One region of the Streptomyces sp. NPDC005805 genome, then DNA from elsewhere that is predicted to be linked to it. Evidence: riboswitches for the same ligand, from Rfam matches in the RefSeq annotation. Region 1 holds a riboswitch; each other region holds the start of a gene.
The links. Region 1 has a riboswitch for cobalamin ahead of ABZ457_RS21780 (CoA-acylating methylmalonate-semialdehyde dehydrogenase). Riboswitches for the same ligand answer to the same signal wherever they lie in the genome.

Region 1 (7,549 bases):
CCTGGAGACCTCCTGCACCTTCGCGGCCCTCCCGGCGGCCGTCCGCACCCGGCTCCCGGCCCGCTACCGGGCGATGCTGCGGGCCGCGTCGGTGGTGAAGCGGAAGGACATCGAGTCCTACCGCTTCCATCTCTTCCGCTTCCCCTCCTGACCGTCACCCCATCCGGGGGGCGGCCGCGCCGCACCCGGCCAGAACCTCCCCGCCGGCTGCCCGTCAGGGTCCCGGGGCCTCCCCGCCCCCCTCGGCGATGCGCAGCAGATAGGTGTCCATGATCCAGCCGTGGCGTTCCCGGGCCTCGGCGCGGAGTTCGCTGATGCGGGCGGCGACCTGCGGCAGCGGTCCGGAGAGGAGGAGTTCGTCGGGGGTGCCGAGGTAGGCGCCCCAGTAGATCCACACGTCGTCGCCGGTGACCCGCCGGTACGCCTCCTGGGCGTCGAGCATCACGACCACGTCGCCGTCGCCCGCGAGGCAGGCGTCCGCGAGCCGCCGGCCCGGGGTGATGTGGACGGGACGGCCGACCTGGTTGAGGGTGATCCGGTGCCGGGCCGCGAGGGCGGAGACGCTGCTGATGCCGGGGACGACTTCCACGTCGAAGGCGAGGGTGCCGCCCGCGGTGATCCCGTCCAGGATGCCGAGGGTGCTGTCGTAGAGCGCGGGGTCGCCCCAGACCAGGAACGCGCCCGTCTGCCCGGGGGCCAGTTCCTCGCGGACCAGGCGTTCGTAGACCTCGGCGCGGCGGCGGCGCCAGTCATGGACCGCGGTGGTGTAGCCGGCGCCGTCCTCCCGGGTCCGGTCGCGCCAGGGGTCGTCCACCTCGACGACGCGGTGGGGCCCGGTGGCGTGTTCCGCCAGGATTCGGCGCCGCAAATCGGTCAGGGCGGTCTTCTCGGGGCCCTTGCCGACGAGGAAGAAGACGTCGGTACGGCGCAGGGCCTTGACCGCCGCGAGGGTCAGATGGTCGGGGTCACCGGCTCCGATGCCGATGACGAGGAGGTGGCGCTGGTCCGTGGGCGGGTCCGTGCTCATGGTGGGGGCTCTCTGGGAACGGGGAGGCGGGTGGACGGAGGCGGAGGGGCCGGTCAGGGGCGGGGCCCGGCCACCGGCCGGGCCCCGCCAAGCCGGGCGGCGGGCGCCGTCAGCCGTGGGTGAACCGCGGCGGCCGCTTGTCGGTGAACGCCGCCATGCCCTCCTTCTGGTCGGCGGTGGCGAACACCGCGTGGAACAGGCGCCGTTCGAAGCGGACGCCCTCCGCGAGGGTGGTCTCGAAGGCCCGGTTGACGGACTCCTTGGCCATCATCGCGACCGGCGCGGACATCCCGGCGACCGTCTCCGCGACGGCGAGCGCCTCGCCGACCAGGTCGTCCGCCGGGACGATCCGGGAGACCAGACCGGCGCGTTCCGCCTCGGCGGCGTCCATGGTGCGCCCGGTGAGGCAGAGTTCCATCGCCTTGGCCTTCCCCACCGCGCGGGTCAGCCGCTGGGAGCCGCCGATGCCGGGGACGACGCCGAGGCGGATCTCCGGCTGCCCGAACACCGCGGTGTCGGCGGCGAGCAGGATGTCGCACATCATGGCCAGCTCGCAGCCGCCGCCGAGGGCGTATCCGGCGACCGCCGCGACGGTCGGCGTACGCACCTGGGCGAAGCGGTCCCAGGCGGCGAACCAGTCGTCGACGTACATGTCCGGGTAGCCGCGCGGCTGCATCTCCTTGATGTCGGCCCCGGCGGCGAACGCCTTCGCGGAGCCGGTCAGCACGATGCAGCCGATCTCCGGGTCCCGGTCGAGGCGCGCGGTCGCGGTGACGACCTCGTCCATCAGCCGCAGGGACAGGGCGTTGAGCGCCTTGGGCCGGTCGAGGGTGACCAGGGCGGTGCGGCCCCTGCGCTCGACGCGGATGGTCTCGTACAGGTCCTTGTGCTCGCCGCTGTCGGTGCCCGTGCCCGTGCCGGTGTCGGTGCCGGTCATGCGGTTGTCTCCTCGATGGTGCCGGTGGTGTGACTCGTGCCCAGGGCGCCGTCCCGGATGGCGCGGATGATCCCGGAGAAGTCCTGGTCCGCTCCGGGGCCTTCGGCGAAGGCCGCGTACGCCTCGGCCGCGCGCAGCCCGAGGGCCGCGTCGACGCCTCCGGCGCGGATCGCGTTCGCCGCGAGGCCGAGGTCCTTGGCCATGAGCGGCGCGGCGAACCCGGGACGGTAGTCGCGGTCGGCGGGGCTGCCCGGGACGGGCCCGGGGACCGGGCAGTTGACGGTGAGCGCCCAGCACTGCCCGGACGCGGTGGAGGCCACGTCGAACAGCGCCTCGTGGGAGAGCCCGAGGCTCTCGCCGAGGACGAACGCCTCGCTCACGGCGATCATCGAGATGCCCAGGATCATGTTGTTGCAGATCTTCGCCGCCTGCCCGGCGCCCGCCGCGCCGCAGTGCACGGCCTTGCGTCCCATGGCCGCGAGCACCGGTTCCGCCTCGGCGAACTCGGCCTCCCCGCCGCCCGCCATGAAGGTGAGGGTGGCCGCCTCGGCGCCCACCACTCCCCCGGACACGGGTGCGTCCAGGGCCCGGTGGCCCGCGGCGGCGGCCGCCTCGTGGAGGGTGCGGGCGTCGGCGACGTCGATGGTCGAGCAGTCGACGAACAGGGTGCCGGGCCGGGCGGCGGCGAGCAGCCCCTCCTCCCGGTGGAGGGCGAGGACATGGCGGCCGGCGGGCAGCATGGTGATCACCAGGTCCGCGGCCCCGGCGGCGGCCGGGGCCGAGGCGGCGGGTTCCACGCCGTGCGCGACGGCGGCGGCGAGCGCGTCCGCGTCGAGGTCGTGGCCGAGGACGCGGTGGCCCGCCTTGACGAGATTGGCGGCCATCGGGCCGCCCATCCTGCCGAGGCCGATGAAGGCGATGACGCTCACCAGGGCACCTCCTGGGGTGATCCGGGCCCGGCGAGGCGCAGTTCGCGCTCGCCGAGCGGGGCGAAGAAGCGGTCCACGTCGGCGGCGGTGACCTCGGCGAGGCTCCCGGGCGACCAGCGCGGATCGCGGTCCTTGTCGATGACCTGGGCGCGGATGCCCTCCACCAGGTCGGGGTGGGCGAGGGCGGCGCAGGAGACGCGGTACTCCTGTTCCAGGACCCGTTCCAGCGGCCCGAGTCCACGGGCCCGGCGCAGGGACGCCAGGGTGACCTTGAGCGCGGTCGGGGACTTGGCGGCCAGGGTCTCCGCCGCCTCCTTGGCCGCCGGGTCGCCATGGGCGCGCAGCCGGTCCGCGATCTCCTCGACGGTGGCGGCGGAGTAGCAGGCGTCGATCCACTCCCGGGCGGCGGCGAGCCGTCCGGGCGGGGCGGGCCGGACGTGCTCGGTGAGTACCTCGTGCACGGGCGCGCGGGCGAGGTCCGCGAGGAGCGCCGGCAGGGCGGCGGAGGGGACGTGATGGTCGGCGAGCCCGCACAGCAGGGCGTCGGCCGCGCCGACGGGGGTGCCGGTCAGGGCCAGATGGGTGCCGAGTTCGCCGGGCGCGAGGCCCAGCAGATAGGTCCCGCCGACGTCGGGGACGAAGCCGATCCCGGTCTCGGGCATGGCGACCCGGGAGCGTTCCGTGGCGAGGCGTACGGTGCCGTGGGCGGAGACGCCGACGCCGCCGCCCATCACGATGCCGTCCATCACGGCGACGTACGGGGTGCGCAGCCGGGCGATCCGGGCGTTCAGCCGGTACTCGTCCCGCCAGAACGCGGCGGCGGCCCCGGCCGGGTCACCGTCCGGGCCGGGACCCGGGCCCGCACCACCCGCGCCCGCGCGCGCCGAGTCGTGGATCGCGCGGATGTCGCCGCCCGCGCACAGTCCCCGCTCCCCCGCGCCGGTGAGGACGACGACCTCCACCGAGGGGTCGTCCTCCCAGGCGTCCAGCGCCTCGGCGATCGTGCCCACCATCGCGTGGGTGAGGGCGTTGATCGCACGCGGCCGGTTCAGCGTGAGGTACGCCGCCCGCCCCTCGGTGCGCAGCAGCACCGAGGGCTCGCCCGCCGCCTCTCCGGGCGCCGTCACCGGGCCGCCTCGGTGAGCGCGCGGGCGACGATGACCTGCATGATCTCGTTGGTCCCTTCCAGGATGCGGTGGACCCGCAGGTCCCGGACGATCTTCTCGATGCCGTAGTCGCCCAGATAGCCGTAGCCGCCGTGGAGTTGGAGGGCCCGGTCGGCGACCGAGTACCCGGTGTCGGTGGCGAAGCGCTTGGCCATGGCGCAGAGGTGGGGCGCGCCGGGGTCGCCGCGGTCGAGGGCGTCGGCGGCCTGGCGGACCAGGGCGCGCGCGGCGGCGAGTTCGATGGCCATGTCGGCCAGCGTGAACTGGAGTCCCTGCGCCCGGATGAGGGGCGCCCCGAAGGCCTCCCGGTCCGCGAGGTGGGTGAGGCTGCGGTCGAGGGCGCTCTGCGCGCCGCCGAGGGAGCAGGCGGCGATGCCGAGGCGGCCGCCGTTGAGGCCGTGCATGGCGATGCGGAAGCCGTCGCCCTCCGCGCCGAGCCGCCGGTCGGCGGGCACCCGGACGCCGTCCAGGATCACCTGCCGGGTGGGCTGGGCGTTCCAGCCCATCTTGACCTCGTTGGCGCCGAAGGAGAGGCCGGGGTCCTCGCGTTCGACGACGAAGGCGCTGATGCCGCCGGGGCCGTCGCCGCCGGTGCGGGCCATGACGACATAGACCCCGGAGGCGCCCGCTCCGGAGACGAACTGCTTGACGCCGGTGAGGACGTAGTGGTCGCCGTCGCGTTCCGCGCGGGTGCGCAGGGCTGCGGCGTCGGAGCCGGCGCCGGGTTCGGTGAGGCAGTAGCTGCCGAGGGTGGTGGCCGCGCAGAGGCCGGGCAGCCAGCGGGCGCGCTGGGTCTCGTCGCCGTAGGCGTCGATCATCCAGGCGACCATGTTGTGGATGGAGAGGTAGCCGGCGATGGACGGGCAGCCGGTGGCGAGGACCTCGAAGACGAGGACGCCGTCGGCGCGGCCGAGCCCCGAACCGCCGTGCTCCTCGCGGACGTAGACACCGCCGAGGCCGAGTCCGGCGGCCGCGCGCAGCACATCGACGGGGAAGTGCTTGTCGCGGTCCCAGGCGACGGCGGAGGGGGCCAGGCGCTCCTGCGCGAAGTCGAGGGTCACCTCGGCGAGGGCGAGCTGGTCCTTGGTGAGGGTGGTCGTGGTCATGGTGCGCTCACCCCATCGTCGGGATGGTGAAGCTCGCGCCCTCCTTGACCCCGGAGGGCCAGCGCGAGGTGACGGTCTTGGTACGGGTGAAGAAGCGGATCGAGTCGGTGCCGTGCTGGCCCAGGTCGCCGAAGGCGGACCGCTTCCAGCCGCCGAAGGAGTGGTAGGCGACGGGCACCGGGATGGGCACGTTGACGCCGACCATGCCGGTGTTCACCCGGCGGGTGAAGTCGCGGGCGGTGTCGCCGTCGCGGGTGAAGAGGGCGACGCCGTTGCCGAAGGGGTGCTCGCTGGGCAGGCGCAGGGCCTCCTCGTAGTCGGCGGCGCGGACCACCGAGAGCACCGGGCCGAAGATCTCCTCGCGGTAGATCCGCATCGAGGGGGTGACCCGGTCGAAGAGGGAGGCGCCGGCGAAGAAGCCGTTCTCGTGGCCCGGGAGGACGAAGTCCCGGCCGTCGACGACGAGTTCGGCGCCCTCGGTGACGCCGATGTCGACATAGCGGCGGACCCGGTCCAGGGCGTCGCGGCCGACCAGCGGCCCGAAGTCGGCCTCGGGGTCGTCGGAGCGGCCGATGCGCAGGGTGCCGACGCGTTCCCGCAGGGCGGCCACCAGGGCGTCGGCGGTCTCCTCGCCCACCGGGACGGCGACGGAGACGGCCATGCAGCGTTCGCCGGCGGAGCCGTAGCCCGCGCCGACGAGGGCGTCCACGGCCTGGTCCAGGTCGGCGTCCGGCATGACGATCATGTGGTTCTTGGCGCCGCCGAAGCACTGGGCGCGCTTGCCGTGCCGGGCGGCGGTGGCGTAGACGTGCTGGGCGACGGGGGTGGAGCCGACGAAGCCGACGGCGTCCACGCGGGGGTCCTCCAGCAGGGTGTCCACGGCCTCCTTCGCGCCGTTGACGACGTTGAGCACACCGGGCGGAAGGCCCGCCTCCACGAAGAGTTCGGCGAGCCGCAGCGGCACGGAGGGGTCGCGTTCGGAGGGCTTGAGAACGAAGGCGTTCCCGCAGGCGAGCGCGGGGGCGGCCTTCCAGAGGGGGATCATCGCCGGGAAGTTGAACGGGGTGATGCCGGCGACCACGCCGAGGGGGCTGCGCAGGGAGTGCACGTCGATGCCGGTGCCGGCGTTGTCGGTGAACTCGCCCTTGAGGAGGTGCGGGATGCCCGCGGCGAACTCGACGACCTCCAGGCCGCGCTGGAGGTCGCCGTGCGCGTCGGGGACGGTCTTGCCGTGCTCGGCGGAGAGCAGACGGGCGAGTTCGTCCCGTTCGCCCTCGACGAGCTGGAGGAAGCGCATCAGGACGCGGGCCCGGCGCTGCGGGTTCCACGCGGCCCATTCGGGCTGTGCGGCCGCGGCGTCGGCGATCGCGGCGCGGGTCTCCTCCGCCCCGGCGAGCGGGACGTGCGCCTGGACGGCGCCGGTGTTGGGGTCATGGACGTCGGCGAAGAGCCCGGAGGTGCCGGGCGTGCGCTTTCCGCCGACGAAATGTGTCAGTTCACGGACCATGGAAGCCTGCTCTCGTCAGGTGAGATCCGGGGATGGCACGGCAGGCCGGCGCGGCGCACCGGTCGGGTGCGGGCGCGCGGAACCACCGTGGGACGCGGAGGCCGGAGGGCCGTCGAGGGGCTACGAAAGCGCGGGAACGCGGGTGTGCCTCGCCGGATCACCAGGATCACGGGTACGGACCGGTGCCATGCGTGTCTGCTCCATCCTCGTGGACAACACGGAACATCCCGCGGCCGGTATCCTGACTCCCGGATCAGCGCACGCCCTCCGGCCTTCCCGGCGGATCTCTCCGCCGGTGGCCTTCCTCGCTGGAGGACGCACTCCCCGGTCACAGTGGCGGGACCGCGCCGGATTCACACCGGCTTCCCTGCACCGCGGGCCTTTGGGCGCGACCATATAGTTGGACGTCCTACTAAGTCCACCCCACCGCGCCGCCCGCCGCCGCCCGCCGGGCACGGGCCGCCGCCCCCGGAGCGCCAACTTCCGTCCGCCACAAGCGGATCGGCCGGTACCGGTGGCCGCGCGACGAAGCCGCGCCCTACGATGCGTCTGCCCCGGGGGCGGGTCCCCCGGTGCGGACAACCGAATGGCTGGCACAAGCGGGGGAAGTCCGGTGGGAATCCGGCGCTGACCTGCAACCGTGTGCGGCGCGCGTGCGCCGCGAGTCGGAGCACCCGCTGTGCGAGCGGTACCGCTTCCCACTGTCACGGTCTGCAGCGCGAAGCCCCGAGCCCGGTCCGCCGGCCTCCGTACGCCCATGGGCGTGTGCGGGCGTCGTGCGTCCCGGGGGCGTCGCGGTTCGCGGACCCGCCACGCCCCAGGAGGGCCGTCCATGCACCGCACCACCGTCCACCGCGCCCTGGTCACCGCCACGGCG
Region 2 (7,549 bases), on a different contig from region 1:
CTGCGGATTGAACACCGGGTAGGACCTGGTGTACTTCGTCTGCGGCCACAGCCCCTTCGCCGTGGCGCGCCGCTCCGCGATCCGGATCGGGTTGTTGGCCGCGCCCCGTTCGGCGCGCAGCCTGGCGTTCTCGGCCTTGTACTCCTTGGTGGTGGCCCCGTTGGGCTTCTCACCGGCGAACATCGTGAACCGCGACTTCGTGAAGTCGTACTTCGCGTCCTTGTGGCGAAGGATGATCTTGTCGTTCTTGAACTGGCCGGTCTTCCGCTTGCCGTCGGCCTTGAACTCGCCCAGGTCGCCGGTCCGCTTGTTGTAGGCGTCGTACCGCCGGGAGGCGATCTTCCTGTCGTCCTTGTCGTAGATCTCGACGGTCACCTCGCAGAGCCAGTCCGGGCCGACGAGGTTGAAGTTCTGGACGGTCTTCCGCTCGAACACGCCGCCCTTCGCGCGGGAGTGCTGGGCGCCGATCAGGTTCTGCGGCACCCACTTGGCGAACGCCTTCGGGGACGGCTTGCCCTGGATGTAGCGGGCGTAGCGGGCCCAGATGGCGCGCTTCATGTCCTCGGGGTCCTGCGACGCCCGGTAGGCCTTGTCCCACTTCCTGACGTCCGCGTCGGTGTTGCCGACCTTGTTCAGGTCGTCGCGGGTGGGCGCGGGAACGTCCTCGAAGCCCTTGAACTCCAGGTTGAAGTAGTACTCCTCGTCCGGGCCGCCCTTCGTCCAGTGGTGTTGGCCGGTAGGGGCCCCGGAGTTGTTCGGGGTGCGGGCGAAGGTCTTGCCGAGGTGCATCTTGTCGCACCGTCCGCCGGACGTGACCTTGGCGTAGTCGCCGGGCGCCGCGTTCGCGGTGGCGGGCAGGGCGACGAGCGTCATCCCGACCGCGGAGGCGACCGCGAGGCAGGAGACCAGGCGTCGCCGGAGCCGGGTACGGACGGGTATCTGTGTGTTCATGCGTGTCCCTGGTCGTGGGGGCCATGGGACTCAGATGGCACGGGCCGGCGGGCGGTTGGGCCCCCGTGACAGTTTCCGCCGACCGCCGTCCGACACCCTAGGGGTTCTCAACACCGCATGTGCAAAGGGTTGTTGAGAATTCCGCGTGTCGGCAGGGGAGCACCGCGGCGGCGATCCGGTGTCCACTACGGTCGACGGCATGACCGAAGCTGACGAGACGTACGACCCCACCCGGCACCCCGACCTGCTCAGGTGGCTGGACGAGCGCCGGGACGCTCACGAAGGGTGGGCCGCGGGGACCTCCTCCGCCGGCGCGCTGGACTTCACCCCGGCCTCCCTGGCGGTCGTGGACGATCTGGTCCGCGAACGGGCGAACACCATGGAGGAGGTCACCGACCAGCGGATGACGCCCTTCGTCCAGGGTGCGCTCTGGTACGTGGGGGAGGTGTTCCGCCGCCACCGGACGATGGTGTGGAAGTACATCCCCGACCTCGTCAGCGGGGAGCTGGAGCCGTTCTTCGGCGCGGCCGGGCAGATCTCCGCGCTGGACCACCCCTGCGTCGGCGTCCCGGGTGACCCGGACAGCTATCTGTACCCGCTGAACATGCTCCGCGGAATCCTCCTCACCGAGGACGAGGCCGGCGCCCCCGTCGAGCGAACGCTGTCGTCGATCTTCGTCGACCCCTTCGACGAGGGCGAGGACGATGAGGATGAGGGTGGGGGTGGGGACGGGGGAGGGGAGGCGGACCTGGCCGGTGGGCCGGGACCCGGGCGCTGACGCCGTTCCCGCACCCGGCCCGGGGGGAGTGCCAGGGCGCCGGGGGGCGCATGCGGCGCGCGTCCGCGCTCCGTGTGCATCCGCGCACCGCTGCCGCTCCCGCCGGGGTGTATCCCGCTCCGGCTCCTGCTGCGAGGATGTGCCGCGGAATGGGCGACGGCGGAACGAGGAATCCGGTGTGAATCCGGTGCGGTACCGCCACTGTGATCGGCGAGCGGATCCCGAACAGACCACTGCCCGTACGCGGGTGGGAAGGCCGGGACGAGCACTGACCCGAGAGCCAGGAGACTCACGCGGTCGCCTCCTCGACGACGACCGGGGCGGATCTCCCCGGAGAGGAGGGCTTCCTTCGTGCTGCCATTGAGACCCCGTCCGCAGGCAGATCCCGCCGTCCGTGCGCCGAGAGGCCGGCGAGCGGCCCCGTCCCCCCGGTCCGTCCGCCGGTTACCGGGCCTGCCGGCCGCCGTGGCCGCGGCGGCCCTGCTGATATCCGGCTGCGGCGCCGGTTCCCCGGAGCCCGCCGCGGGCAAAGGTCCGGCGGCTTCGGCGGCGGAGGGCTTCCCGGTCACCGTCGAGAACTGCGGGGTCAGGACGACGTACCAGCGCCCGCCCGGGCGGGCCGTGTCCCTCAACCAGCACGCGACCGAGGTCATGCTGGCGCTCGGGCTGGAGAAGTCGATGACCGGCACGGCCTACCTCGACGACCGGATCCTCCCCGAGTACCGGGACGCGTACGACGGGATCGAGGTCATCGCGAAGGAGTACCCCTCCTTCGAGACCCTGCTCGCCGCCGAACCCGACTTCGCCTACGGCGGTTTCGCCAGCACCTTCGACGAGAAGGAGGGGCGTGGCCGCGACGCCCTCCGCGAGGCGGGCGTCAACTCCTACCTCAACATCGAGGAGTGCCCGACCGGTCCCGTGACCATGGCCGAGATGGACCGGGAGATCCGGAACGTGGCCCGGATCTTCGGCGTGCCAGAGCGGGCCGAGAAGCAGCTCGCGAAGCTCCACGCCACGCTGGACGGCGTCGAGAAGAAGCTCAAGGGCGTCGAGCCGGTCAAGGTCTTCGTGTACGACAGCGGGGACAAGACCGCCTTCACGGCGGGCGGCGCCGGAATCGGCAACGAGATGATCGAGCGGGCCGGCGCGGTCAACCTCTTCGCGGACGTGGACAAGTCGTTCGGCGACGTGTCGTTCGAGCAGGTCGCGGAGCGGGCGCCCGAGGTCGTGGTCATCTACGACTACGGGGATCAACCGGTCGAGGACAAGAAGAAGTTCCTGCTGGCGAACCCGGCGCTGAAGGACGCACCCGCCATCAGGAACGAGCGGTTCGCGGTGCTGCCGCTGTCGTCCACGGTGCTGGGTGTCCGGGTGCCAGCCGGTGTGGAGTCCCTGGCCCGCCAGCTCCACCCGGACCGCTTCAGGTGACCGGCACGGTGGGTCGGCCGGGTCCGGTGGGTCGGCCGGGTCCGGTGGGTCCGGTGGGCACGCGAGGCACGGCGGGCACCAAGAGCACGACGGCCCCGGCGGCGGCGGGCTCCTCCGGCCCGGCCGTCGTGGACGGCCGGGCCGGGACGCCCGCCGCGGCCGGGGCCCGGCGCCCCGGCGTCCCCTACCCGCTCGTCCTCGTGCTGCTCGGCGCGCTGCTGGCCGGTGCGGTCACCGTCGCCATCGCGGCCGGGTCCGTCTCCGTCCCGCCGGGCCAGGTCTGGGGCATCCTGCTGCACCAGGTGCACCCGGCGCTCGCCGAACCGGCCTGGACCCCGGTCCGGGAGACCATCGTCGTCGACGTACGGCTGCCCCGTGTGCTGCTGGCGGGCGTCGTGGGAGCGGGGCTGGCGGTGACCGGCATGGCGCTCCAGGCCCTGGTGCGCAACCCGCTGGCCGACCCGATGCTGCTCGGGGTGTCGTCGGGCGCCTCGGTCGGCGCGGTGCTCGTCGTGGTCTTCAACCTGACCCTCTTCGGCGTGTTCTCCCTGCCGGTGGCCGCGTTCCTCGGCGCGCTCACCGCGCTGGTCGCCGTCTACTTCCTGGCCCGGTCCGGCGGACGGATGACGACCGTGCGACTGGTCCTGGCGGGCGTGGCGACGGCCGAGGTGCTGTCGGCTCTCGCCGGCTTCCTCGTCGTCACCTCCAACGACCCGCACAAGACCCAGTCGGCGCTGCGCTGGATGCTCGGGGGGCTGGCCGGCACCACCTGGACGGTGGTGTGGATTCCCGTCGGCGCCGTCCTGGTCGGCACCGCCGTGCTGCTCGGCGTCTGCCGCTCCCTCAACCTCCTGCTCGGAGGCGAGGAGGCCGCCGCCGCGCTCGGTCTGGACGTGCACCGGTTCCGGGCCGCGCTGTTCGTGCTGGTCGCCGTGATGATCGGCACGATCGTCGCCGTCAGCGGCCAGATCGGCTTCGTCGGGCTGATCATGCCGCATGTGGTGCGGCTCCTCGTCGGCGCCGACCACCGCAGGGCGCTGCCCGCGGCGGCGCTGCTCGGCGCGTCCTTCCTCGTCGCGGCCGATCTGGTGGCGCGCACCGTGATCAGTCCGGAGGAGATTCCCGTGGGTCTGCTCACCGCCCTGGTCGGCGGGCCCTTCTTCCTGTGGCTGATGCGACGGAGGACGGCATGACGGGCCCGGGCACGCAGCAGGGCATGGAGCGGGGCATGGAGCAGGGCATGGAGCGGGGCGCGGAGCAGGGCCGGGAGCGGGGTACGGCAGCGACGGCCGCCGCCGCCCCCGGCACCCTGGAACTGGAGGACGTGACGGTCGTCGCCGACGGGCGGGCACTGGTGGACCGGGTGTCGTTGCGCGTGGCGCCCGGCGAGGTCGTGGGGCTCGTCGGCCCCAACGGGGCCGGGAAGTCCACCCTGTTGCGCACGGTCTACCGGGCGCTGCGCCCCACCTCCGGGCGGGTGCTGCTGGACGGTGAGGACGTCCGGCGGATGTCCGGCAAGGGCCTCGCCCGCCGGCTCGCCGCCGTCCTGCAGGAGTCGGCCGGGGACTTCGAGCTGTCGGTGTACGACGTCGTGGCCATGGGCCGCACCCCGCACAAGCGGGCCTTCGAGGGCGACGACGCCGACGACCGCGCCGTCGTCCTGGGCGCCCTCGCCGAACTCGACGCCGCCGACCTGGCACACGCCCCGTTCAGCAGGCTCTCCGGAGGGGAGAAGCAGAGGGTGCTCATCGCCCGGGCGCTCGCGCAGCGTGCCGGCACGATGGTGCTGGACGAACCGACCAACCACCTGGACCTGCGCCACCGGCTCGACACCCTGCGCCTTGTCCGCAGGCTCGGGGTCACGGCCGTCGTCGCTCTCCACGATCTCGATCTGGCCGCCGCGTTCTGCGACCGGATCTGCGTCCTGGACGGCGGCCGGGCGGTGGCCTCCGGCACCCCCGCCGAGGTCCTCACGCCCGCGCTGCTGGCCGAGGTCTACCGCGTCCACGCGGAGGTCGCCGAGCACCCCCGCACCGGTCGCCCGCAGATCATCCTGCTCTCCGGGGACCGCCCGGACCCGGACTCCGGCGGCACACCGGCGGACTACCTTTCCGGAAAGGGGTGATCGGGGAGGCGATGCCACGGCGGAGCCGTCCGCCGCGATTTCTGGGTGAGATGCGGGGAGGTTTCTCCGCCGTGCCCGGCACCGGAATTCCCCGGTATTCGACCGGCGTGATTCACCCCTTTCCGGGGCGCTCGGACCGGTGCGCACCCGAAAGATCTCCACCGTGAACGGAGAAGGGGAAGAGGAGAAGAGGGAAATGGATGTGAACGCATTACGGCCCGCACCCCCGTCGTCCGTCGCCGCGGCCCTGAAGGAGGTGGCGGACCTCGGCTCGTTCTTCGCGGTCGAGCTGGGCGGCCCGGTCGGATCGGGCGGCCCGGGCGACCCGGACGGCGGATCGCATCCGGGCGACGGCTGGCACCCGGTCGAGGAGACGTACCGGCGCGGAGCCGCGGACCTCGTCGCGGCGACCGCCGACCGCTACGGCACCGGCGAACTGCGCATCGGCGCGTCCATGGTGCAGCTCGGACACGCCGCGCGGCTCTGGTCACCCGTGCTGGCCTGCACCGTCGTCCACGGCATCGTGCCCGATCTGAAGGGCCTGCGCCGCGCCGACGAGGGCGCCGCCCTGTGCCTGCCCGCGACCCCCACCGGCTGGTACGCGCCCGGCCTCCCGCGCCTCGCGGAGCTGCTCTACGAGGTCGTCGTGCACCGCCACCTGGACGCGCTGGCCGCCGGGCTGCACGTCAAGGTGGCGCCCCGGCTGCTGGCCGGGAACGCGGCGTCGGCCCTCGCCGAGGCGGGCCGCGCGATCCTGGCCGCGCACCCCGACCTCCGCCGGCCCCTCACCGAAGTGGTCGACGGCTTGCTGAGCACCGACCGGCTGGCCGGCACGGGGAATTTCACCGCACCCGATCTGAGCTTCCGCAGGCGCAGTTGCTGCCTCTATTACCGCGTGCCCGCCGGAGTGAAGTGCGAGGACTGCTCACTCGCCCGGTGAATTCCCCTCTTTTTCCTCCTGGCTGGAAATCGATATTGATGGACCCGGTGCGGCCGCCCTATTCTCTTGCTGCAATGAACTCGCAACTGCACAGGATGTGCACATGAGTGGGCGGGTCCTGTGCCGACCTCAGGAGGATGCACATGGCGCACCACGGCTGGGCCGAGCCCGAGGAACCCCAGAAGGGTCTGAAGTCCCACACCCCGGCGATCGACGCCCCGTTCGAGTGGCGTGACGAGGCCGAGGACGAGCAGACCGAGAGCTGAGCACAGCTCGGCGCGGCGGGAGGTGACGGAGCGTCGCCTCCCGCCGTCGGGGCCGGCGCGGCGCCCTGCCGCGCACGGCCCCGGAACCGTCCAGGAGTCAGGAGCGTCGAGCGCCGGCCCGGGGACAGCCGGGCGCACGGAGGCGCCGGCCGTGAGAGGAGCAGGAGGCGCAGTGCTGCCGGCCCTGATCGAGCGGGTCACCCGCGACCACCCCCGGATTCCGACCGTGCCGAGCTGCGTGTCGTACAGCGCCCGTCTGTCGGCCCGGCCCGAGTTCGCCTCCGGGGTCGTCGACGCCGTCACGGGCGGGGCCGCGCTCGGGGACCACGACCGGGCGCGCGCCGCCGCGGTGGGCGAGGCCGTCGAACGCTACTGCGCCAACGCCGTCCCCGCCGAACTGCCCCTCGCCGCCCACCGGCGGCTGACCCGCGAGGGGCGGCCCGCGGTCGATCCGCGCGCGTTCGCCCTCTACTCGCCCGCCCAGTACGCGCACCGAGGCTTCCCCTTCACACCGATGACGCCCGACCTGGAGCTCGCCTGGGTGCCGGGCACCGACCTCGGCGACGGGGAGGAGGTCCTCGTCCCCGCGTCCCTCGCGTACGTCAACTACCTCCGCGGCCCGCACGCCGCCGAACCACCCACCCACTACCCGCTGCTGGCGGGCACGGCCGCCGGTGCCGGTATCGCGCAGGCCCGGCGCGCGGCCCTGGAGGAGGTGCTGGAACGGGACGCCGTCACCCTGTGGTGGCTGAGCGGCGCCCCGGCCGCGGCCCTCGCCCCGGCACCCGGCGGGCCCGCCGCCGCGGCGGCCGGCGAGGCCCGGGCCGCCGGACTCCGGGTGACGTTCCTGCGCATCCCCTCGACGTTCGAGGTGATCGTCGCCGGTGTGTTCCTGGAGGACCCCGCCCGCCGGTTGGTCGCCTTCGGCAGCGCCTGCCGGGCCACCGCGGAGGAGGCGGCGGCCAAGGCGCTCACCGAGGCCGTCGGCATGCACGAGACCGGTCTCGAACTCCTGGACCACGACGGCGACTTCTGGAGCGGCGTCCGCGCCGGCCGGTTCG
Region 3 (7,549 bases), on a different contig from region 1:
GCGCACGGCCGGGTCCCGGGTGATGGGGGAGCCGGCGCGGGAGGCCAGGTCGGCCCGGTTGGCGGCGAGTTCGGCGGCGATCGCGCCGGTGCCGCGGGACAGCCCGGTGGCCAGGGTGACGATCTCGGCGGTCTTCTGCTCGGCGAAGGCCAGCCAGCGCAGCACCTGCGGGTCGATGTCCCGCTCGGCGGCCGCGTCGAACGGGACGTGCAGCAGGGAGCAGGACGCCGAGACGTCGACCCGGCCGGCCAGCCCGAGCAGGGTGCCGAGGGTGGTCAGCGACTTCTCCAGGTCGTTGATCCAGATGTTGCGGCCGTCCACGACACCGGCGACCAGCCGCTTGCCGGGCAGTCCGCCGACGGCGGCGAGGGCGTCCAGGTTGGCGGCGGCGGGCCCGGTGAAGTCCAGGGCGAGACCGTCGACGGGGGCCTTGGCGAGGACCGGGAGGGCGTCGCCGAGCCGGTCGAAGTAGGAGGCGACCAGCAGCTTCGGCCGGTCCGCGAGCCCGCCGAGGTCGCGGTAGGCGCGGGTGGCGGCGTTCAGCTCGGCCGGGGTGCGGTCCTGCACCAGGGCGGGCTCGTCGAGCTGCACCCACTCGGCGCCGGCGGCCCGCAGGTCGGCCAGGACTTCCGCGTACACCGGCAGCAGCCGGTCCAGCAGGGTCAGCGGGTCGAAGTCGGCGGCGACCCCGGGGGCGGGCTTGGCGAGCAGCAGGTACGTGACGGGGCCGACGAGCACCGGGCGGGGCGTGAGGCCCAGGGCCAGGGCTTCCGTCAGCTCGGCGACCTGCTTGGCCGAGTCGGCCGTGAAGACGGTGTCCGGGCCCAACTCGGGCACCAGATAGTGGTAGTTGGTGTCGAACCACTTGGTCATTTCCAGCGGGGCGACCTGCTGGGTCCCGCGGGCCATGGCGAAGTAGCCGTCCAGGGCGTCCGCGGCGACGGCCGCGCGGTGCCGCTCGGGGATCGCGCCGACCATGACGGAGGTGTCCAGGACGTGGTCGTAGAAGGAGAAGTCACCGGTGGGGACCTCGTGGACGCCGGCGGCGGCGAGCCGCTGCCAGTGGGTGCGGCGCAGACCGGCGGCGGTCTCGTGCAGGGCCCCGGCCGTGACCCGGCCCTTCCAGTACCCCTCGATCGCCTTCTTCAGTTCCCGGTTCCGCCCCTGGCGGGGGTAGCCGTAGACGGTGGCGCCTGCTGCCGCGGCTGCGGACTTCGGTGTCACGGAACTCTCCTTCGCGAGTTTGTGTGAACAACCCCGGCCACGCCACGGGTACACGAAGGAGCGGGCGCACGGACGACCGTGCCACCGCTGCCGCCGACCCACCCGCGAGGTCACCGAGATCTCCGCGCGCGACTGTCGCGCACGGGCAGTGGCAGGTCTTCGGACTCGCGGGCACGCCCTGACGACGTACGTCAGGCCACCTACTGGCCGTCGCTTCCCGGGCCCCCGCTGGGACCCAGTGCATGTGACGGCGTTCGTTCCCGCTCACCGCTGCGGGGCAGTCCCGGATTCCCACCGGGTTCCCTCTTGCGACGCATCCCGCCTGGCTGACGGGGCGAACCAGCTGCACGGAACAGCCTAGACGCCGCCGCCTCGCGGCGGGGTAGGGCGTCCACGTGGCGGACGCGGGCGTGGGACGCGGTGGCCTCCCGCGGGCCGGGCGACGGGCGCGGCGCGCACGGCGGGCGTGGGACGCACGGCGGGCGCGGGGCGGCTCACTCGTACCGCCCCGCGCCCGCCTCCACAGCGGCAGCGTACGGACCCCCTCAGGTCCCGGCTGCCTCGCACCGGGGTCCCTCAACCCCGGCCGTTTCCGCCCGGGGTCGCCCCCGGTCGCAGGTCCCGGGGTCACCCCCGGTCGTAGGTGTGGAACCCCCGCCCGCTCTTGCGGCCCAGCAGGCCGGCCTCCACCATCCGCTGGAGCAGCGGGGGAGGGGCGTACAGGGGCTCCTTGAACTCGTCGTACAGAGATTGCGCGATCGAGGCCACCGTGTCGAGCCCGATCAGGTCCGCGAGTTTCAGCGGCCCCATCGGATGGGCGCAGCCCAGCTCCATCCCGGCGTCCACGTCGGCCGCGGTCGCGAACCCGGACTCGGCCATCCGGATCGCCGACAGCAGGTACGGCACCAGCAGCGCGTTGACCACGAAACCGGCCCGGTCCTGCGCGCGCACCACCGTCTTGCCCAGGGTGTGCGTGGCGAAGTCCTCCACCGCGGCGGCCGTGGCGGGCGAGGTGTGCAGCGAGGTGACCACTTCGACCAGCGGCAGCACCGGTACGGGGTTGAAGAAGTGCAGCCCCACCACCCGGTCCGCGCGGCCGGTCGCCATCCCGAGGCGCATCACGGGGATGGACGAGGTGTTGGTGGCGAGGACCGCCTCCGGATCGGCCACGATCTTGTCGAGGGCGGCGAAGACCTCGGTCTTGGCCGCCGCGTTCTCGACCACCGCCTCCACCACGAGCTGACGGTCCGCCAGTGCGTCCATGTCGGCGGTGAACACGGTCCGGGCGAGGGCGTCCTCGGCCGAGAGGCGGTCCAGCTTGCCGCGCCGCACCGCACGCTCCAGGGACATCGCGGTCCGCTCCCGCGCGGCCCGGGCGGCCATCGCGTCGGCCTCGCAGACGAGGGTGTCCAGTCCGGCCCGGGCGCACACCTCGGCGATGCCGACGCCCATCTGCCCGCCGCCGACCACCCCGACCCGCCGGATGGCCGCCGCCTCGGGCCCGGGCCCGCCCCCCGTTCCGGGCCCGGCCCCCGCCCCCGACGCGCCCCCGGACGCGGCGCCGGCCCCCGCCCCGGACGCGCCCCCGCCCGCGGCCCCCGCCCCGGTCATCGCGCGCCGCCCGCGTGCCCGGCGTGACGCACCAGGTGCCGCGCGTACGCGTCCGGCGTGAAGAACGGCGGCAACTCCCGCTCCAGCGCCGTGCGTTCGAACAGCGCCCGGACCTCCTCCACCGCCGCCCACGGGAACTCGCGGCCCAGCGCCTCGCACTCCTCGTCCAGCAGCCGCAGCACGGTCTCCCGGTCGACGACGCGGTGCCGCAGCCACTGCCAGATCTGGACCCGGGCGATCTCGGCGGTCGCCGCGTCCTCCATCAGCCCGTACAGGGCGACCGCGCCCGCGCCCCGCAGCCAGGCGTCGAAGTAGCGCAGCGCGACGGCGATGTTGCCGCGCACGCCCTCCGGGGTGGGCGGGGCGCTGATCCGGCGGACCGCCAGCAGGTCGGCCGGGGTCACGGCAACGTCGTCGCGGGTGCGGTCGAGCTGGTGCGGGCGCTCGCCGAGGACGCCGTCGAACACCTCCCGGCAGAGCGGGACCAGGCCCGGGTGGGCGACCCAGGAGCCGTCGAAGCCGTCCTCGGCCTCCCGCTCCTTGTCGAGGCGCACCTTGGCGAGCGCGGCCTCGTGCGCCTCCGGGTCCCGGCTCGGGACCTGGGCGGCCATCCCGCCGATCGCGTGCGCGCCGCGCCGGTGGCAGGTGCGCACCAGGAGTTCGGTGTACGCGCGCATGAAGGGCGCGGTCATGGTGATCTGCGCCCGGTCGGGGAGCAGGAAGTCGGTGCGGTGCCCGAAGGTTTTGATCAGGCTGAACAGGTAGTCCCAGCGGCCCGCGTTGAGCCCGGCGCTGTGCTCCCTCAGCTCGTGGAGGATCTCCTCCATCTCCACGGCCGCGGTGATCGTCTCGATGAGGACGGTGGCCCGGACCGTGCCGCGCGGGATGCCGAGGAGTTCCTGCGCCAGGACGAACACGTCGTTCCAGAGCCGGGCCTCATAGCGGTTCTCCAGCTTGGGGAGGTAGAAGTACGGGCCGTGGCCGGCGGCGATCTGGCGCCGGGCGCAGTGGAAGAAGTACAGGCCGAAGTCGACCAGGGACGCGGGCGCCGGGCGCCCGTCCACCAGCAGGTGGTCCTCGGTCAGGTGCCAGCCGCGCGGCCGGACCGTGATGGTGGCCAGGTCCCCGTCCGTGCGCAGCCGGTACTCCTTGCCGTCCGCGCTGGTGAAGTCGATGCGGCGCTCGATCGCGTCCAGCAGGACGAGCTGGCCGCCGATGACGTTCTCCCAGGTCGGGGCGGTGGCGTCCTCGAAGTCCGCCATCCACACCCGCGCGCCGGAGTTGAGGGCGCGCACCGCCATCCCGCGCTCGGGGGGCCCGGTGATCTCCACCCGGCGGTCGGTGAGTCCGGGCGCGGGCGGCGCGACCCGCCAGGAGTCGTCCGCGCGGACGGCCGAGGTCGCGATCGGGAACTCGAACGGCGACCCGGAGGCGAGGCGGGACGCCCGGCGCCGGCGCTCCCCGAGGAGTTCGGTGCGGCGTTCGGCGAACGCGCCGACCAGGGCGCCCACGAAGTCCAGCGCCTCGGGCGTGAGGATCTCCTCGTGCCGCTCGCCGGGCGCGGCGAGCACCTGGACGTGCGGGGCGGGCGCGGCGGCGAGGGGCTCGGGCGCGGGGACGGGGGCGGGAACGGTGCTGGTGGACATGCGGTACTCCTGAGGGGAAGAGCACGGGGGCCGCGCCGGGAGGCGGGGCCGCGGGCCACGGTGGACGCTCGGCGTCCGGTACGAGGCCGGAACCGGGGGCATCCGGTACGAGGGCGTCCCGGTCGGGGGTCGGGGGTCGGGGCGTGGGCCGGGTCCGCCGGCCCGCCCGGCCCGGTGCCGGGGAGCGTGCGGCGGACGGTCGTCCGGTTCCCGGGGTGCCGGCGGGACGGTGCCGGGCACCCCGGGGATCTGCGGTCCGGCGCGGCGCGGCGACGCCGGACGGCGCCGGGAGGGCGTCGGCGGGGTCGGCGGACCGGGCCGGGCGCCTCCCGCGCGGTGGACCGGCCGGGCGGCCGGTCACGCGCCCGTCACGCGTCGGTCAGTGGAACTGCTCCTCCTCGGTGGAGCCGGTCAGCGCGGTGGTCGAGGAGGCCGGGTTGACGGCCGTGGAGATCTGGTCGAAGTAGCCGGTGCCGACCTCCCGCTGGTGGCGGACGGCCGTGAAGCCCTGCGCCTGCGCGGCGAACTCGCGCTCCTGGAGGTCGACATAGGCGGTCATGCCGTGCTCCGCGTAGCCGCGCGCCAGGTCGAACATGCCGTGGTTGAGGGAGTGGAAGCCGGCCAGGGTGATGAACTGGAAGCGGTAGCCCATCGCGCCCAGCTCACGCTGGAACTTGGCGATCTGGTCGTCGTCCAGCGCGGCCTTCCAGTTGAAGGACGGCGAGCAGTTGTAGGCGAGCATCTGGTCCGGGTACTGCGCGTGGATCGCCTCGGCGAACTCGCGGGCCTGCGCGAGGTCCGGGGTGCCGGTCTCGACCCAGATCAGGTCGGCGTAGGGCGCGTAGGCGAGACCGCGCGCGATGACGGGCTCCATGCCGCCGCGGACCCGGTAGAAGCCCTCGGAGGTGCGCTCGCCGGTGACGAACCGCGCGTCGCGCTCGTCCACGTCGCTGGTGATCAGGTTGGCGGCGAGGGCGTCGGTGCGGGCCACGATCAGGGTGGGCACATCGGCGATGTCGGCGGCGAGGCGGGCCGCGTTGAGGGTGCGGATGTGCTGCGAGGTCGGCACGAGGACCTTGCCGCCGAGGTGGCCGCACTTCTTCTCGGAGGCGAGCTGGTCCTCGTAGTGGATGCCCGCGGCGCCCGCCGCGATCATCGCCTTGGTCAGCTCGAAGGCGTTCAGCGGGCCGCCGAAGCCGGCCTCGGCGTCGGCGACGATCGGCGCCAGCCAGTCGGTGGTGTCGGTGCCGCCCTCGGCCGTGGCGATCTGGTCGGCGCGCAGCAGCGCGTTGTTGATCCGGCGGACGACCTGCGGCACCGAGTTGACCGGGTAGAGGCTCTGGTCCGGGTAGGTGTGACCGGCCTGGTTGGCGTCGGCGGCGACCTGCCAGCCGGAGAGGTAGATGGCCTGGAGGCCCGCCTTGACCATCTGCACGGCCTGGCCGCCGGTGAGCGCGCCGAGGGCGTGGATGTAGTCCTGGGAGTGGAGCTGGCGCCACAGGCGCTCGGCGCCCCGGCGGGCGAGGGTGTGCTCCTCGCGGACGCTGCCGGACAGCCGGATCACGTCCTCGGCGCCGTAGGTGCGCTCGATGCCCGCCCAGCGCGGGTCCTCGGCCCACCGCCGTGCCAGGTCCTGGGCCGCCGTCGTCGTGTCTGCCTGTGCCATGACCGTCTCCCGGGTCGTGTGAACCGCTCGCTTTTGTGAACGGAGCGGATGGGTGTCACGTGATGTCACTGAGTGCCGTGCAGTGCCGCTGTGTCTGTCGTCAGCGCGACCCGCCGGGAGGCTCCCCGGCCCCGGTCCCGAGGCGCGGAGAGGTGAGCAATGTGCGCCGGTGTCCGTTGGGAGAGGTCGGGAAGGCGACGTCAGGGCATGAAATCGCTGTCTTCCCGACCGGCTCGGCAACCGGGTCCGGCGGGCCGCAGTACGACTCTGGCACTGGCACTGAGTGCCATCAACCGTGGACCTCTGCCAACTTCTGTGAAGGCGGGAGCGGTGTTTTGCCAACTTTGCCAATGGTCGGGGTGGCCGGATCGGGCCTACGATCGGATGGGCCCGGCGCCGGGCCCCGGTGGCCGCGGAACCGGTTCGCGCGCGAGTCGGCCGGACCGGGCGAGCCAGAGCCCGACAGGAGCCGGACGGGACGAGCCAGAGCCGGACGGGGCCGGACGGGACCGGCACGAGGGAGACGAGGCGGACGTGAGCAAGACCTACGCCGGGGCACGGCTGCGCCGGCTCCGCGAGGAGCGCCGCCTCGGCCAGGCGGAACTGGCCCGGATGCTCGCCATCTCCCCGAGCTACCTCAACCAGATGGAACACGACGCCCGCCCGCTGACCGTGCCGGTGCTGCTCCGCCTGACCGAGGTCTTCGGGGTCGACCCGGGCTTCTTCTCCGAACGGGACACCACCCGTATGGTCGCCGACCTCCGCGAGGCCCTCGCGGGCGAGGTCGAGGCCGGCCGCGTCTCCGCCGCCGACCTCGCCGAGCTGGCCTCCCGGATGCCGGCGGTCGCGGGCGTCCTCCTCGACCTCGGCCGCCGGGGCCACGCCCTGGCCGAACGGCTCGCCGAGGCCGCCGAGGGCCGGGGCGCGGCCCCGCCGCCGGACGCGCCGCGCTCCCCGCACGAGGAGATCCGCGAGTTCTTCTACCGCCGCCAGAACTACCTCCACGAGACCGACCTCGCCGCCGAGGAGCTGGCCCGGACCATCGGCCTGCGCCCCGGCGAGGTCCTGCGGACCCTCTCCGCCCGGCTGGCCGACCGCCACGGCGTCCGCGTCGCCACCGGCGGCGACGCCCTGCACCAGTACGACGCCGGCGACCGCATCCTGCGCCTGGGCGGCCAACTGCGCCCGGGCCAGCAGGCGTTCCGCATGGCCACCCAGCTCGCCCTGCTGGAGCACGCCGACGGCATCTCCGCCCTCGCCTCCGAGGACTACGACGAGGGCTCGACCGTCTGGTCCCTGGCCCGGATCGGCATCGCCAACTACTTCGCCGCCGCGCTGATCCTCCCGTACCGGGACTTCCACGCGGCGGCCGAGGAGGTCCGCTACGACATCGAGCGCCTGA
Region 4 (7,549 bases), on a different contig from region 1:
GTCCGCCAGGCCCCGGGCCCGCAGCCACTCCAGCGCCCGGACCGTGCCGCGGGTGCCGGGCACCACCACCAGGTCCGCGTCCGCCAGTTCCTCGGGCCGGTCCACGAAGCGCACCACCACGCCCGGTTCGGCCGCCAGCGCGTCCACGTCCGTGAAGTTGGACATCAGCGGCACCGCGCACACCGCGACCCGCAGCAGCTCCTCGCCGACCGGCGGCGCGACCACCGACTCCCGCACACTCCCGCGCAGGGACACCCGCAGACCGTCCTCCTCGTCGATGCCGAGCCCGTGCGCGAACGGCAGCACCCCGTAGGTGCGCCGCCCGGTGAGCCCGAGCAGCATGTCGAGACCCGGCTCCAGCAGGGAGACGTCCCCCCGGAACTTGTTGACGAGATAGCCGGCCACCAGCTCCTGGTCCTCCGGCGCCAGCAGCGCCGTCGTCCCGAAGAACTGCGCGAACACCCCGCCCCGGTCGATGTCCCCGACCACCAGCACCGGCAGCCGGGCCGCCCGGGCGACCCCCATGTTGACGATGTCCGTCCGCCGCAGATTGATCTCCGCCGGACTGCCGGCGCCCTCGCAGATCACCGCGTCGTACGTGCTCCGCAGCTCCTCCAGGCAGGCCATCACCGGTTCGAACAGGTCGCGTTGGCGGTTGCCGTGGTAGCCGCGGGCGCTCATCTCGCCGATCGGGCGGCCCAGCAGCACGACCTGGCTGGACCGGTCGCCGCCCGGCTTGAGCAGTACCGGGTTCATCTGCGCGGTCGGCTCGACGCGGGCGGCCTGCGCCTGCATCGCCTGCGCCCGCCCGATCTCCGCACCCTCCCGCGTCACGAAGGAGTTCAGCGACATGTTCTGGCCCTTGAACGGGGCCACCTTCACGCCCTGCCGGACCAGCCACCGGCAGATCCCGGCGGTCACCACGCTCTTCCCGGCGTCCGAGGTCGTCCCCGCGACCAGCAGCCCCCCACCGCTCATGCCGGCCTCCCCCTGCCTGTCGCCGCCCGGCCCCTGCCGAGCGCCCCCGCCGCCAGCCGCGCGCCCGCGCACACCACCAGCGAGAGCGTGCCCACCCGGCGCGACAGCCGCACCGCCCGCTCGATGTCCGCCGACTCCACCGCCCGGCCGCCCCCGTTGAGCACCGGCCGGTGCTCGACCCGCCCCCCGTACGCCAGCGTCCCGCCCAGCCGTACGCCGAGCGCCCCCGCGAACGACGCCTCCACCGGGCCCGCGTTGGGGCTCGGGTGCCCGGCCGCGTCGGCCCGCCAGGCGCGCACCGCGCCCCGCGGATCGGGACCGGCGAGGGCGGCGAGCACGGCGGTCAGCCGGGCACCCGGCCAGCCCGCCACATCGTCCAGCCGGGCCGAGGCCCAGCCGTAGCGCAGATGGCGTGGCGAGCGGTGCCCGACCATCGCGTCCAGGGTGTTGACCGCGCGGAATCCCAGCAGCCCGGGCACACCGGCGACCGCGCCCCACACCAGGGCGCCGACGACCGCGTCCGAGGTGTTCTCGGCGACGGACTCCACGACGGCGCGCGCGATCCCGTCCGCGTCCAGCGCCTGCGGGTCCCGCCCGCACAGATGCGGCAGCCGCGCCCGCGCCGCCTCGACGTCCCCGGCCTCCAGCGCGGCCCGGACGGCGCGGGCCTCCCGGCCCAGGGTGGTCCCGCCGACGACGGCCCAGGTGGCGGCCGCGGTCAGGGCGGTGGCGGCGGCGGGGGAGCGGCGCACGGCGCGCGCGGCGAGCAGCCCGGCGGCGGTCGCGCCCCCGGCGCACACCAGCGTGTGCAGGGCGCCCCGGGCGCGGTCGTCGCGCCACAGCACGCCCTCGACGGCGGCGGCCGCCCGTCCGAACGCGGCCACCGGGTGCCCGGTGCGCGGATCACCGACGAGCAGGTCCCCGAGGAGCCCCGCGGCGGCGCCGCAGGCGAAGATCCGGCCGCCGCGCGTGCGGTCGGCGCCCCGGGGAGGGGGTCCGGACGGCAGGGCAGGGCCGCGGCCAGGCATGACGCAGAGTCCTCACTCAGGGTCCGCGCCCTGGTTCGACGTGAACGGCGGCAAGAGTTCCTGGCTCCCCGGACTCCGGGTGACAGTGGCGGGACCGCGCCGGATTCTCACCGGACTTCCTCTTCTGCCGCCGTATGGCCCCGGCAGTCCACCACGCCCGCCCACGCCCGTCAACTCACCCTTGACCTGCGGCGGGACAGTGTGCCGAGGCCCACACGAGGGCCACCCCGATGGCTCGCGCGGCGCCCCCACGCGGGCGGGCCCACGGACACGACGGCGGGCCGGGCACCGCCCAGTGGCGGTACCCGGCCCGTGCCGGTGACGGATCGGTCGGCGGACGGATCAGTCGACGATCAGAAAGATCCCGTACGCGACGGCCACCGCGCAGAGCGCGAAGCAGGCGTACGCACCCGTGCGGGCCATCACGGCGCTGCCGCCGGACCGCGTGGCGGCCTCGCCCTTGGTGAGGCCGATGATGCCGAGGGTGAACAGGCCCACCAGGGCCACGGTGGCGACGAGGCTCACGCCGAAAACGGAGCCGAGGGCTACCCAGTCGATCTTCATGTTGCTGCTTCCTTACACCGCGGCCGGTCGGGCCGGCTCGGTCTCGGCGGGGGCCGGGACGGTGGTCCTGAGCTCACCGGCCGGCGGCGGGGTGACGGCCGCGATGGCGGTGGTGACGACGCCCGCGGGCTCCTCGGAACCCTCCGCGCCCTCGGCGCCGGGGGCCTCGGTGTCATTGACGTTGGTGTGGTCGACCACCTGGCGGCGGGAGACGATCCAGATCGCCAGCGAGGAGGCGACGAGGAAGACCGCGACGACGGCGACGCCCCAGTCACCCTGCTTGGTGACGAACTCGGAGAGGGCGGCGACCAGACCGGCGGCCGGCAGGGTCAGACCCCAGGCGACGAACATCCGGGTCGCGGTCGACCAGCGGACCACACCGCCCTTGCGGCCGAGGCCCGCGCCCATCACCGCGCCGGAGCAGGAGTGCGTGGTGGAGAGGGAGAAGCCCAGGTTGGAGGAGGCCAGGATGACGCTCGCGGCGCTGGTCTGGGCGGCGAAGCCCTGCTGCGGCTGGAGGTCGGTGAGGCCCTTGCCCATGGTGCGGATGATGCGCCAGCCACCGAGGTAGGTACCGAGGGCGATCGCGACACCGGCGGAGACGATGACCCACATCGGGGGGTTGGAGCCCGGCGCGAGCACGTTCCCGGCGACCAGGGCCAGGGTGATGATGCCCATCGTCTTCTGGGCGTCGTTGGTGCCGTGCGCCAGGGAGACCAGGCCGGCGGAGGCGATCTGGCCGGCGCGGTAGCCCTTGGCCGTGGCCTTCTGGTCGGTGTTCTTGCCGATCTTGTACGTCAGCCGGGCGGCGATCATCGCGCCGATGCCGGCGACGAGGGGCGCGGCGATGGCCGGGATCAGCACCTTGGTGACCACCACGCCGCCGTTGACGGCGGAGAAGCCGACCGAGGCGACGGTGGCGCCGATCAGGCCGCCCATCAGGGCGTGGGAGGAGCTGGACGGCAGACCCACGAGCCAGGTCAGCAGGTTCCAGAGGATGGCGCCGACGAGCGCCGCGAAGATGACTTCAGGGGAGATGCCTGATTCGTCGACCAGACCGCTGGAGATCGTCTTGGCGACCTCCACCGACAGGAACGCGCCGACGAGGTTCAGAACGGCGGACATGGCCACCGCGGTCTTGGGCTTCATCGCGCCGGTCGAGATGGTCGTCGCCATCGCGTTGGCGGTGTCGTGGAAACCGTTCGTGAAATCGAACACGAGAGCTGTCACGATCACAATCGCGAGCAGCAAGGTGATGTGTTCCATTTACCCAGGCAATCGTTTGACGTCATTGACGTGTGGACCGTAGGCAACCTGGGTGAACGGAAGATGAACTGGGCCGGGCGCTGTGGTGTCCGCAAGTGGGGTCAAGAGGTTCCGCTTGTGCCGGATCCGCGATCGTGACCTCGGTGGGCAGTCACTCGAACACCCTCTGTCGCAGCGGGCCGCCCCGGACCCGCACGGCGCCGGCCCCTGGGCCCCTCGGGACCCCGCTGACAGGATCGGCGCATGACCGATCACACAGAGCGGGACGCCCTCGCCGGCGCATGGGCCGAACTCGTCGCCACCGCCCGCAGAACCGCCGCCGAAGGACTCGTCGTCGGCACCTCCGGGAACGTCTCCGTCCGCGTCGGCGACCTCGTGCTCGTCACTCCCAGCGGGGTCCCCTACGACCGGCTCGGGCCCGGCGACACCGTCGCCACCGACCTCACCGGCCGGCAGGTCCTCGGCGAACTGGCCCCCACGAGCGAACTCCCGCTCCACCTGGCCGTGTACACCGGCACGGACGCCCGCGCGGTGGTCCACACCCACGCCGTCCACGCGACGGCCGTCTCCGTCCTCGTCCCCGAACTGCCGCCCGTCCACTACATGGCGGCGGCCCTCGGCGGCCCGGTCCGGGTGGCGCCCTACGCCCTCTACGGTACCGAGGCCCTCGCCCGGAACATGACGGACGCCCTGCGCGACCGCACCGCCTGCCTCCTCGGCAACCACGGCACCGTCGCCTACGGCGACACCCTCGACCAGGCGTACGACCGCACCGCCCAGCTGGAGTGGATGTGCCGCCTCTGGCTCACCGCGGCCGCCGTCCCCGGGCACACCCCCGCCCTCCTCTCCGCCGCCCAGCTCACCGAGGCGGCGGAACGCTTCCGCGGCTACGGGCAGCCGGGCGGCGGAGAGAAGGGCTGACGGGGCGGGGCGCTGCGGCGAAGGGGACGGCCACCCCGGTGCCGCGGCCCACTGGCAGCCGCCCCCCGGCCCGCGGACACTGGACGGGTGCGCCCGGCTACAGCGACGGCAGCGGCCGTCTCCTCACTGTTCGGCGTCGGCGCGGCCACGGTCGCTGCCGGCCGCTACGCGAGCTCCGCCGCCCTCAAGGTGCCCGCCAAACGGCCCCTGCCCGGCGAACCACGGCTCACCGTCCACCAGACGGCCACCACCACCGTGACCCTCACCCGCAGCCTCGCCTCCCTGCGGCGCGGCCGCTACGGCCTCGCCGGCTCCGGCCTCCGGGCCGTGGTCGGCCCCGTCCTCGACGGCGCCGCCGCCTCCGCCGACACCGTCGTCCGCCGCCTGGAACGGGTCACCGGCGGCGGACTCGACAGCGGCGCCCGGGTCCGCTTCACCCCCCAGGTCCACAGCGGCGACCCGGCGACCGCGCTCGGCATCCCGTACCACGACGTCCGCGTCCCCGGCGAACTCGGCGCCCTGCCCGCGTGGTTCGTCCCCGGCCACCGCTCCACCTGGGTCATCACCGTGCACGGCCTCGGCGCCACCCGGGAACACCCCCTGAACGTCCTGCCCCTCCTGCACACCCTCCGCCTCCCCGTGCTCAACCTCGCCTACCGGGGCGACCACGGCGCACCCCGCCCCCCGGACGGCCTCAGCCGCCTCGGCGACTCCGAATGGCGCGACCTGGACGCCGCCATCCGCCACGCCGTCCGCCACGGCGCCGAACGGGTCGTCCTCCACGGCTGGGGCAGCGGCGCGGCCATGGCCCTCCACGCGGCCGCCGGCTCCGGCCTGCGGGACCGCGTCGCCGGGCTCGTCCTCGACTCCCCGGTCCTCGACTGGGACACCACCGTGCGCGCCCTCGCCACCGCGCACGGCACCCCGGCCCTCCTCCTCCCGCTCGCCGTCCGCGCCGCCCAGGGCCGCACCGGGCCGCACGCCGACCGGCTCGCGGAAGCCGCCGACCCGGACGCGCTCCGGGTGCCGACCCTGATCTTCCACGGCCCGGACGACACCCTCGCCCCCTGGGAGCCCTCCCAACTCCTCGCCGCGGCCCGCCCCGACCTCGTCACCCTCCACACGGTGACCGGCGCCCCGCACACCGCCATGTGGAACGCGGACCCGCACGCCTACGAAGAGGCCCTCCGCCGCTTCCTGGTGCCGTTGTTTTAGGGGCTCGGTTCGCCTCCGGGGCCCCTTCTTTTGAGGGCTCGGTTCGCCTCCGGGACGCTTTCAGCGGGTCCCGACGGTCGGCCGTGCTCGGCACCTCGTTCCTCGGCGCCTGCGCGCGCCCTCCCTTTCGGCACCCGCGCGCCCCTTCGGCTCACTCGCCGACCCGGAACGGGCGGACGCCGGGCCGGGTACGTGCGGCAGGGGCTCCGACGCGCGGGCGCTCGCCCTCCAGCGGCCCGGGGTGAGCGCCGGGCCCGGTCTGTCTCGCACGGTCTCCCGGGCGCGGGCGCGGGCGCCGGGCCGGGGCGAAAGGGCTCCCGCGTTCGCGGCGTCCGCCGCCGGTGCCCGGGCGGGGCCCTCCCCGGCCCGGGCCGTACCGCGCGGGCTCCCGAGTTGGGGCTCCCGCCGTCGCCGCCCCCGGCCCCGGCCGGTCCCGCGGCGCCCCCCGGGGCGGTTCGGGGGGCTCCGTTTGGGCTTTCGGGCCGACAGCGGGAAGACTGCTCCCTGTGACGTCCCGAAAGCCTGATGAGCAGTTGGCGCGCAACTCCAGACTCCGTCTTGTCCGCCCGCGGTCGCTGGCCACGGCGCGACGGGCCGTGACGACCCGGCGCACCCGTCCGGCGACCCGTCCACCCGAGGGCACCCCCGCCCCCGCCGAGCTGGCCCGACAGGCCCGCGCGGTCCTCGCCGACGCCGTGCGGATCGCCCGCTGGGCGGCGGTGGAACGCGGGCCCGGCTCCGCCCGCTCCCTCCCCGAGGCGCGGCAGCGGGCCGCCGCAGCCCTGGACCTGACCCCGGACGAGGTGCGCGCGGGCTGGGACCGCGCCCGGCTGGCCGGACTCATCGAGATGCACGGCGAGACCGCCCGCCCCGGCTGGCGGCTGCGCGCCTGGGACCGCGACGACATGGCGGTCCTGCGCGGCTGGGTCGCCCTCTTCGACGCGTGGTCGCTGGCCCACCCCGCCGCCGAGGAGCTGGTGCCCACCGGCGTGGCCGAGGTCGTCGAGGCCGTGCCCCAGGTGCTCTCCCTCCTCCAGCTCTCCGCCGGGCCCGTGCCCAAGCCCGCCCTGCTGGACCTCCTCCAGCAGCGCGTGGCCGAGCTGCGCGAGGAGCGCTGCGAGCTGCCCGCCCCGGACGGGCTCGCCGCGCCGGAGCCCGCGGTCGAGGACGTGCCCGTCTCCGTGCTCCTGGACTGGGCCCTGGACGGGCTCGCCTCCGTCGGCGCGCTGACCCTGGACCGAGGCCAGGCCACCCTCACCCCCCTCGGGAACTGGGCGGTCTGGGTCAAGCTGGAGCAGATCTGCGTGGCCGCGCAGAGTCCCGCGGGCAACATCGAGCAGTCCGCCGAGGACATGCTCCGCGGCTGCGCCCGCCTCACCCCCGGCCCCGCCCGGGCCGAGTACCGCGCCTGGCTCGCCGCCCGTACCGTCGCCGGCGCGGTCGCCGAACTCCTCGCCGTCGCCCGCGGCGAGGACGCCCTGCTGCGCGGCCTCGCCTTCGAGGCCCTGCGGGTCGTCGGCGCCCCCGCCGAACCCGAGGTGCGCGCGGCCGCGGCCGAACCCTCCCTGCGGCCCTAC

Region 2: linked by a shared signal. The riboswitch ahead of ABZ457_RS25230 (ABC transporter substrate-binding protein) and the one ahead of ABZ457_RS21780 (CoA-acylating methylmalonate-semialdehyde dehydrogenase) in region 1 are both predicted to bind cobalamin.
Region 3: linked by a shared signal. The riboswitch ahead of metE (5-methyltetrahydropteroyltriglutamate--homocysteine S-methyltransferase) and the one ahead of ABZ457_RS21780 (CoA-acylating methylmalonate-semialdehyde dehydrogenase) in region 1 are both predicted to bind cobalamin.
Region 4: linked by a shared signal. The riboswitch ahead of ABZ457_RS27780 (cobalamin biosynthesis protein) and the one ahead of ABZ457_RS21780 (CoA-acylating methylmalonate-semialdehyde dehydrogenase) in region 1 are both predicted to bind cobalamin.

What each region holds. Positions count from the first base shown of each region.
Region 1 covers NZ_JBEXXN010000042.1:13,629-21,177, reverse strand. Annotated here, with positions in the region: gene ABZ457_RS21810 (class I SAM-dependent methyltransferase) at 1-151, shown strand, start outside; gene cobF (precorrin-6A synthase (deacetylating)) at 215-1,027, opposite strand; gene ABZ457_RS21800 (enoyl-CoA hydratase) at 1,137-1,964, opposite strand; gene mmsB (3-hydroxyisobutyrate dehydrogenase) at 1,961-2,896, opposite strand; gene ABZ457_RS21790 (enoyl-CoA hydratase/isomerase family protein) at 2,890-4,020, opposite strand; gene ABZ457_RS21785 (acyl-CoA dehydrogenase family protein) at 4,017-5,165, opposite strand; gene ABZ457_RS21780 (CoA-acylating methylmalonate-semialdehyde dehydrogenase) at 5,173-6,672, opposite strand; cobalamin riboswitch at 6,886-7,084, opposite strand; cobalamin riboswitch at 7,275-7,348, shown strand; gene ABZ457_RS21775 (DUF4430 domain-containing protein) at 7,505-7,549, shown strand, end outside.
Region 2 covers NZ_JBEXXN010000057.1:16,871-24,419, forward strand. Annotated here, with positions in the region: gene ABZ457_RS25220 (hypothetical protein) at 1-951, opposite strand, end outside; gene ABZ457_RS25225 (hypothetical protein) at 1,151-1,729, shown strand; cobalamin riboswitch at 1,869-2,022, shown strand; gene ABZ457_RS25230 (ABC transporter substrate-binding protein) at 2,195-3,157, shown strand; gene ABZ457_RS25235 (iron ABC transporter permease) at 3,286-4,350, shown strand; gene ABZ457_RS25240 (ABC transporter ATP-binding protein) at 4,398-5,282, shown strand; gene ABZ457_RS25245 ((2Fe-2S)-binding protein) at 5,485-6,222, shown strand; gene ABZ457_RS25250 (hypothetical protein) at 6,366-6,488, shown strand; gene ABZ457_RS25255 (YcaO-like family protein) at 6,640-7,549, shown strand, end outside.
Region 3 covers NZ_JBEXXN010000002.1:225,181-232,729, reverse strand. Annotated here, with positions in the region: partial or broken gene metE (5-methyltetrahydropteroyltriglutamate--homocysteine S-methyltransferase) at 1-1,224, opposite strand, end outside; cobalamin riboswitch at 1,357-1,583, opposite strand; gene ABZ457_RS02640 (3-hydroxybutyryl-CoA dehydrogenase) at 1,852-2,835, opposite strand; gene aceB (malate synthase A) at 2,832-4,481, opposite strand; gene aceA (isocitrate lyase) at 4,861-6,147, opposite strand; gene ABZ457_RS02625 (short-chain fatty acyl-CoA regulator family protein) at 6,682-7,549, shown strand, end outside.
Region 4 covers NZ_JBEXXN010000072.1:9,332-16,880, forward strand. Annotated here, with positions in the region: gene ABZ457_RS27775 (cobyric acid synthase) at 1-978, opposite strand, end outside; gene ABZ457_RS27780 (cobalamin biosynthesis protein) at 975-2,006, opposite strand; cobalamin riboswitch at 2,038-2,166, opposite strand; gene ABZ457_RS27785 (hypothetical protein) at 2,349-2,570, opposite strand; gene ABZ457_RS27790 (inorganic phosphate transporter) at 2,583-3,836, opposite strand; gene ABZ457_RS27795 (class II aldolase/adducin family protein) at 4,080-4,757, shown strand; gene ABZ457_RS27800 (alpha/beta hydrolase) at 4,845-5,972, shown strand; gene ABZ457_RS27805 (hypothetical protein) at 6,569-7,549, shown strand, end outside.